Regions from separate parts of the Bacillus mesophilum genome, predicted to be linked through region 1. Evidence: riboswitches for the same ligand, from Rfam matches in the RefSeq annotation. Region 1 holds a riboswitch; the other holds the start of a gene.
The links. Region 1 has a riboswitch for S-adenosylmethionine ahead of mtnK (S-methyl-5-thioribose kinase). Riboswitches for the same ligand answer to the same signal wherever they lie in the genome.
Positions count from the first base shown of each region.

Region 2: another riboswitch for S-adenosylmethionine. It lies ahead of F7732_RS12400 (O-acetylhomoserine aminocarboxypropyltransferase/cysteine synthase family protein); the one in region 1 lies ahead of mtnK (S-methyl-5-thioribose kinase).

Region 1 covers NZ_WBOT01000010.1:70,447-73,866, reverse strand. Annotated here, with positions in the region: gene F7732_RS20510 (2,3-diketo-5-methylthiopentyl-1-phosphate enolase) at 1-1,049, opposite strand, end outside; SAM riboswitch class I at 1,160-1,265, opposite strand; SAM riboswitch class I at 1,595-1,742, shown strand; gene mtnK (S-methyl-5-thioribose kinase) at 1,855-3,045, shown strand; gene mtnA (S-methyl-5-thioribose-1-phosphate isomerase) at 3,042-3,420, shown strand, end outside.
Region 2 covers NZ_WBOT01000003.1:570,796-574,215, forward strand. Annotated here, with positions in the region: gene F7732_RS12390 (MFS transporter) at 1-947, shown strand, start outside; gene F7732_RS12395 (SCP2 sterol-binding domain-containing protein) at 1,115-1,435, shown strand; SAM riboswitch class I at 1,501-1,601, shown strand; gene F7732_RS12400 (O-acetylhomoserine aminocarboxypropyltransferase/cysteine synthase family protein) at 1,722-3,038, shown strand; SAM riboswitch class I at 3,171-3,276, shown strand.

The DNA of each region.
Region 1 (3,420 bases):
TCTGTTCCAAAATCCTTGATTAGCTTAGGCACTAAACCGGGATGAATGCCCGCAGATGGTACTGGAAATGCTGCAGCCAAGGCAGATTCCTCCCGCAATGCCTGAGCGATCCTTAAGGTTTCATTTCGAGGCATTGCAACACTTCCATATGGGGAAGGGAATAAGGAAAAATCTGCACCTGCATAGCGGACAAGTTTTCCAAGCGCTAATGAACTTGATAATCCATAGAAGTCTGAAGAAATGAATGCTCCGCTAAACGCAGGGTGAGCCATAAACGGCAAAGCAATTTCATCGTCTTCAGCTAATTCATGGAGAACATCCAGCCCATATGTATGAACATTAAAAAGAAGTGCATCTGCCCCGAGCTCCTTTGCCCTTCTGGCTTGGTCACGCAGCTTAGATGTCCGCCCGGTTAAGTTGACTGCATATAGAGTTCGGTGTCCAGTTTCTTCGTAAACATTCTGTAAAATTTCTCTAGATGACACAATGCGTTTATCAAAAGGAGTAAGCTCGTTCTCAAATAAGATTTCATCATCTTTTACAAGATCTACTCCGCCTAATGCTTGATTTTTCAGCTGTTCATTTAAAAAAGGTAAATTCCGGCCAATAACTCCTTTAAAAATACTCATGACGAGTGGCCGATCAAATACTTCAATCGACTCTCTTATCTGGGAAATTCCAAAGCGGGGACCAGGAAAGTGAGCTGTGATATCTGAATCAAATTCAAGGTCCAAAAGTTTTATTTCTCCGTCTAAAGAGAGCTTGCCAAAAACAGTTGTTAAAATGGCAGGCAAATCAGCAGTAAAGTTGGCGGAAGGATAAGCAATTTTCCCTTCTGCCCTTACTTCGCCAAAGCGGGAAGGATGCTCATCATCAAAGAATTCTTTTACTGACACAACTCTGCCTTTATGTTTTCTTAACTGTTCCTGATCAACAGCGTGGAGATCTGTCCATGATCCTACAGTTAACCCAAGGGCAATACTTTCAAGTTTAGATTCCAGTTTTCCGGGCTTTCCGTATATTTGATAGGTTGCAATGATTTCACTCATTTAAATCACTCCTAAACACTTTGATTATAGGGTTTTGCACAGCACGGGATAATAGTTAAACAGCAAAAAACCTCTTCAAATAAGAAGAGGTTAATAAAGGTATTAACAGCTTCTTATCTTCCAGCTTTTGCTGCAAGAATTAGCACCGTGTCCAATTCATTTGGATCGGTTGCCGGGTATCATCGGGCTCGTCCCTCCACCTGCTCTTGATAAGAAAATGAAATTTTATAAATTGACTGAATATATCCCGTATTATTACATCAGTCATTCATTCTGTCAATTATGAATTTTGTAAATTAAGGTTATTAGAATATACGATTGAAAATTGAATTTATTCTTGTGAATAAATTGAAAGACACTTGGCCTTATAGGGTATTACTGCTTAAAAACTATATTACGGAGGATGCAGCTTAAAAAAAAGAATCAATTTTCAATGCATTTATTAAACATGTTTAACCTTGAAGGAATTAAAAAAACATTTGACATATTCAGAAAAGTGATGCTAACATTTTCCTCAAGTAAACAACTTGAATATGTAATTTATACTCTTATCCAGAGCTGGCGGAGGGAAATTTGGCCCGATGAAGCCCAGCAACCGACCGTAATATCGTTGTGAGACGAGGCGCAGTTAAATCGCGCCAGAGGGCACGGTGCTAATTCCATTCAGAGAGAATTCTTTCTGAGAGATAAGAGGCGATAGATAATTTCGATTGCCTCTTTCTGATGAAGGAGGCATTTTTAATTTTGCTCATATAAAAATGCCGGCTTCGTATAACTCAGCAATTATATTGAGAGGAGTGGCGGCATGGCCATATTAGCAAAACAATCATACGAAAGCTTAACAGAGGATACAGCAATTAATTTAGCTAAAGAACTGAACCTTTTTCCTGAACACGCATCGTTATCTTGCAGTGAAATAGGTGATGGAAACTTAAATTTGGTTTTCAAGATTAGTGATAGGATAACAGGCACAAGTGTCATTATTAAACAGGCACTTCCATATGCAAAAGTTGTAGGAGAAAGCTGGCCGCTGACAATCAAGCGGTCAACGATCGAAGCCAACGCTTTAATAAAACATGGTGAATATGTGCCTCATCTAGTTCCAAAAGTGTTTGCAGCAGATGAACATTTAGCTGTTACCGTTATAGAGGATTTATCACATTTGGAAATAGCTAGAACTGGTCTGATCAACGGAGCTGAGTATCCTAATCTATCAAAAGATATTGGAGAATATTTAGCAAAGACACTTTTTTTAACCTCTGATTTTGCACTTCATCCTTTTGAAAAAAAACGCCTTGCAGCACAATTTTCTAACCCGGAACTATGCAAAATCACGGAGGACTTGGTTTTTACAGATCCATTCTTTAACCATGATTCGAATGATTATGAACCGGAGCTTGCTGAACTAGTTTATGAACTTTGGAAAAACACAGACCTAAAGGTTGAAGCAGCTAAATTGAAAAGGTCATTTGTAACAGAAGCAGAATCCCTTTTACATGGAGATTTGCATACTGGCAGTATTTTTGCAGGTCCTACAGAAACAAAGGTCATTGATCCGGAATTTGCTTTTTATGGTCCTATTGGTTTTGATGTCGGCCAATTTATCGGCAACTTACTATTTCAGTCTATTGTCAGAACAGGTGTAAAAAGAGAAAAAATTCATACTCACATAAAAACGACCTGGGATGTTTTTTATTCGACATTTTCTGAATTATGGGAAAGTCATAATATTGAACCTTTTTCGAAAACAGAGGGAGTGAAAGAGGATTTTTTACAAAAAGTTTTCAAGGATACTCTAGGCTTCGCTGGCTGTGAACTGATTCGCAGAACGATCGGACTATCTCATGTAAAAGACCTGGATGGAATTGAGCCTAAAGATCAGAGAATTTTGTTAAAGAAAAGGGCCATTGAACTTGGGACGGCACTCATCTTAAACAGAAGTGAATGGACTTCTATTACAGATCTCATTGGCAGACTGGAGGAGGATATATCATGACAGTTCCAGTTTCTATTCTTTGGAATGAAGATCAGCTAACCATTTTAAATCAGCAAAAGCTGCCGCATGTTATTGAATATATACATTTAGACAATATAGAAGCTGCTTTTGATGCGATTGTCAGTTTAAAGGTTCGAGGAGCACCTGCTATCGGAATCACAGCTGCCTATGGTTTGGCAATCGGAGCAAGTCAATCCTCAGCAGATAATTTAGAGGACTTTCAACAGGAGCTTCATGATCAATATATTTACTTAGCAGGTTCCCGGCCAACTGCTGTGAATTTATTTTGGGCTCTTGAAAGACTAATGGAAAAAGCAGAGACTGTGAAAACAGTGGAGGAAGCAAAGGCGATCCTTTTATCTGAAGCAATAGCTA
Region 2 (3,420 bases), on a different contig from region 1:
TATTATCTGCTGCTTTTGCAACAGGACTGACATCAGCTTTTTTACAAGTCTCAAGTATCCCTTGGCTCGCTGAAAACTCTCGAGCAGAACAGAGGGTGCACTTATTCAGCATTCACTTTGCCATTATGACAGGGGCAAATGTCATTGGTAACCTCAGTGGCGGATTACTAACTGATTTCTTTTCATTGTTTATGTCTCAGTTGAATGGAATACGAGTTACGCTGATGCTCGGCGGTGTTATTTTTCTCATAGGAATCTTCCCAATTATAAAGTTCCAGGAAAGCCGGAAGGTAACGAATTCCATTGATAAATCTAAGTCTGATTCTGCAAAGGCTGCCTTGTTGGCAAGAAAAGACAGTTTGAAGATTGTCGTTCTGTTTGCAGTAGCGCAATTAATTATTGGTGTCGGCGCAGGATTAGTTATACCTTATTTAAATCTATATTTTTCTGATCGTTTTGCCGCTTCAAACTCAGCAGTCGGGATGATCATCTCACTTGGGCAGGCAATGACTGCAGTAGCCATGATTATCGGACCTAAAGTAGTTCAGAAATTTGGTGAAGTGAAAGCGGTCGTTATTTTGCAGCTATCGTCACTGCCATTTCTGCTTTTAACCGCTTATACAGAACAGCTTTGGCTTGCAGCGATTGGGTTTCTTTTCCGGCAGGCATTAATGAATGCGGGAAATCCTATACAAATGTCACTGATGATGTCAAAAGTTGACGATTCAATGAAAGGATTTGCCAGCTCTGTGAACCAGATGGTCTTTAATTTAGGATGGGCAGTAATGGGACCTGTATCAACGGGTATTGTGATGATGTATGGTTCTTATTGGGGGTACGCTGCAGTTTTCACGATTACGGCTATCTTATATTTAATAGGTTCACTTTATTTCCTCATTGTCTTTAAACGCTATAATCCTAAAAAAATCGCACAAATGACAGCATAGCCTGCTTTCAACTGACATATTTCTCAGGAAATAATCCTAGACAATACCGTAATAGAAGCGGTCGTTGTCTTTTTTTTGGTTAATTTGTTGAAAAAAATATGCAGGATAAAGAATCAGTTCCACGGAATAAAGCTTATATAGACTATAGAATTTTGAGGTGTACTCTAATGGAACAGCTGGCTAAATCCTTTATACAAGAATTAGAGCAAAAACAGCATGTCTTTCAAGTATTGCAGAATCGCAGGCTGACGGTGCATTTTCATAGCGAGGCTGAACACCTATATTTACGGATTGAAGACGGGAGGGCTGACGTTATTTCTCCTATAGAATGTGAGATGGAGATTTATGGCCCTAAAACAACTTTGACTCATCTTTTTCAGAAAAAAATAAAGCTGCGCCAACTGATGAAAGAGCAGCCAATCCAAATAAAAGGCCCTTTTCGCAGTATTCTTTTATTAGAAACAATTTTATATCTTGGAAAAAATTAATGGTTTTTTTGTTGACTGGTTTTTTCCTATATGTTAAAATTTCAAACAAATATGAAAATTGAATATTCTTATCAAGAGAGGTGGAGGGACTGGCCCTACGAAACCCGGCAACCGGTTAATTACACGGTGCTAATTCCAGCAGAGCAGATGCTCTGAAAGATAAGAAGAGTTGTGAATTCCAGACCCTCTTCTTCTTGAAGAGGGTCTTTCGCTGTTACGATAATCGTATGGAGCGAATGCAGCATGATGATACTCAAGCGAAAACCAATTAAAAGGAGAGATCGACATGACTGAAAGGAAAAAAAATTATCGTTTTGAAACATTGGGTATTCATGGAGGATTAGCGCCAGATCCAGTAACCGGTGCTCGGGCAGTTCCAATTTATCAAAATAATGCTTATCAATTCAAAAGTACTGACCATGCTGCAAACCTTTTTGGACTAAAGGAACCAGGTTATATTTATACACGGATACATAATCCGACTGTAAGTGTGTTCGAGGAAAGAGTAGCACTGCTTGAAGGTGGCATTGGCGCACTGGCTGTTTCAAGTGGTCAGGCTGCGATTACTTTATCCATACTAAATATTGCTGGTGCCGGAGACGAAATTGTCGCCGCATCTAACTTATATGGAGGCACCTATAATTTGTTCGCAGTAACCTTGCCTAAATATGGGATAAATGTAAAGTTTGTTGATCCGCAAGATCCAGAAGCTTTCAGAGAGGCAATTACGAATAAAACAAAAGCGATATTTGCAGAAACAATTGGTAACCCCAGCTTAAAAGTGCTGGATATTGAAGCAGTAGCTGCTATTGCTCATGAAAATGGCATACCGCTAATTATTGATAATACATTTCCTACTCCTTATCTGTGCAGGCCAATTGAATTTGGGGCCGATATCGTGATCCACTCTGCCACCAAATGGCTTCTTGGCAACGGAACAACAATGGGAGGCATTATTGTAGATGGCGGCAAGTTTGACTGGAATTCACCGAAATTCCCAGGCTTTACTGAACCGGATCCAAGCTATCATAACTTAGTTTACAGTGAGGCGCTTGGTGAGGCTGCGTATATTACAAAAGCACGTGTTCAGCTGCTGCGTGATCTTGGTCCTGCTTTAAGTCCGCAAAATGCATTCCAATTCGCTTTAGGAATTGAAACTTTACATGTGCGCATGAAGGAGCATGTGGCAAATACAAAGAAAATTATCAGCTATCTCAAGAGCCATCCTGCTATTAATTGGCTCTTATACCCTGGAGATGAAGATCATGCTGACAAGGCTTTAGCAGATAAATATCTTCCAAAAGGTGCAGGGGCCGTTGTTGTTTTTGGCATTAAAGGAGGAAGAGAAGCTGGTGCTGCTTTAATCAATAATCTTAATCTTTGGGCACATGTTGCCAATGTAGGGGATGCAAAAAGCTTAATTATCCATCCTGCAAGCACAACTCATCAGCAGCTGGATGATGAGGCTTTAAAAATTGCGGGAGTTCCTGAAGATTTAATCCGAATATCTGTCGGAATTGAAAATGCAGAAGATTTAATTGAGGATTTAGAACAGGCAATTGAGACCGCAACAGGAATCACAGCACTTGCCGCTAAAGCTTAAACAAAGTGTTACCAGAGGAAGTATAAAATATCTTGGGATTCACTTTTTTAGTTGACACCCTTATCATGACCGTGATACGATAGCATTCGTAATTTATAAATGAATGTAAGTGAATTGAATATAGATGTTTAGCTCTTATCAAGAGAGGTGGAGGGAAGTGCCCTATGAAGCCCGGCAACCGTCATGAAAATGAAATGGTGCCAATTCACTCAAAGCTTATGGCTTTGATAGATGAGAGAAAGGACTTATTTTTAATGCCTTTCTGCTCATAACAGGAAGGCATTTTTATTTTATTTTTTTACTAGTTTTCAAGAATTGAAATCTTGACTGGTTACAAAGATATTTTTATGTGTTTTCTGGAATTGAGGAGAATGAAAGGCAT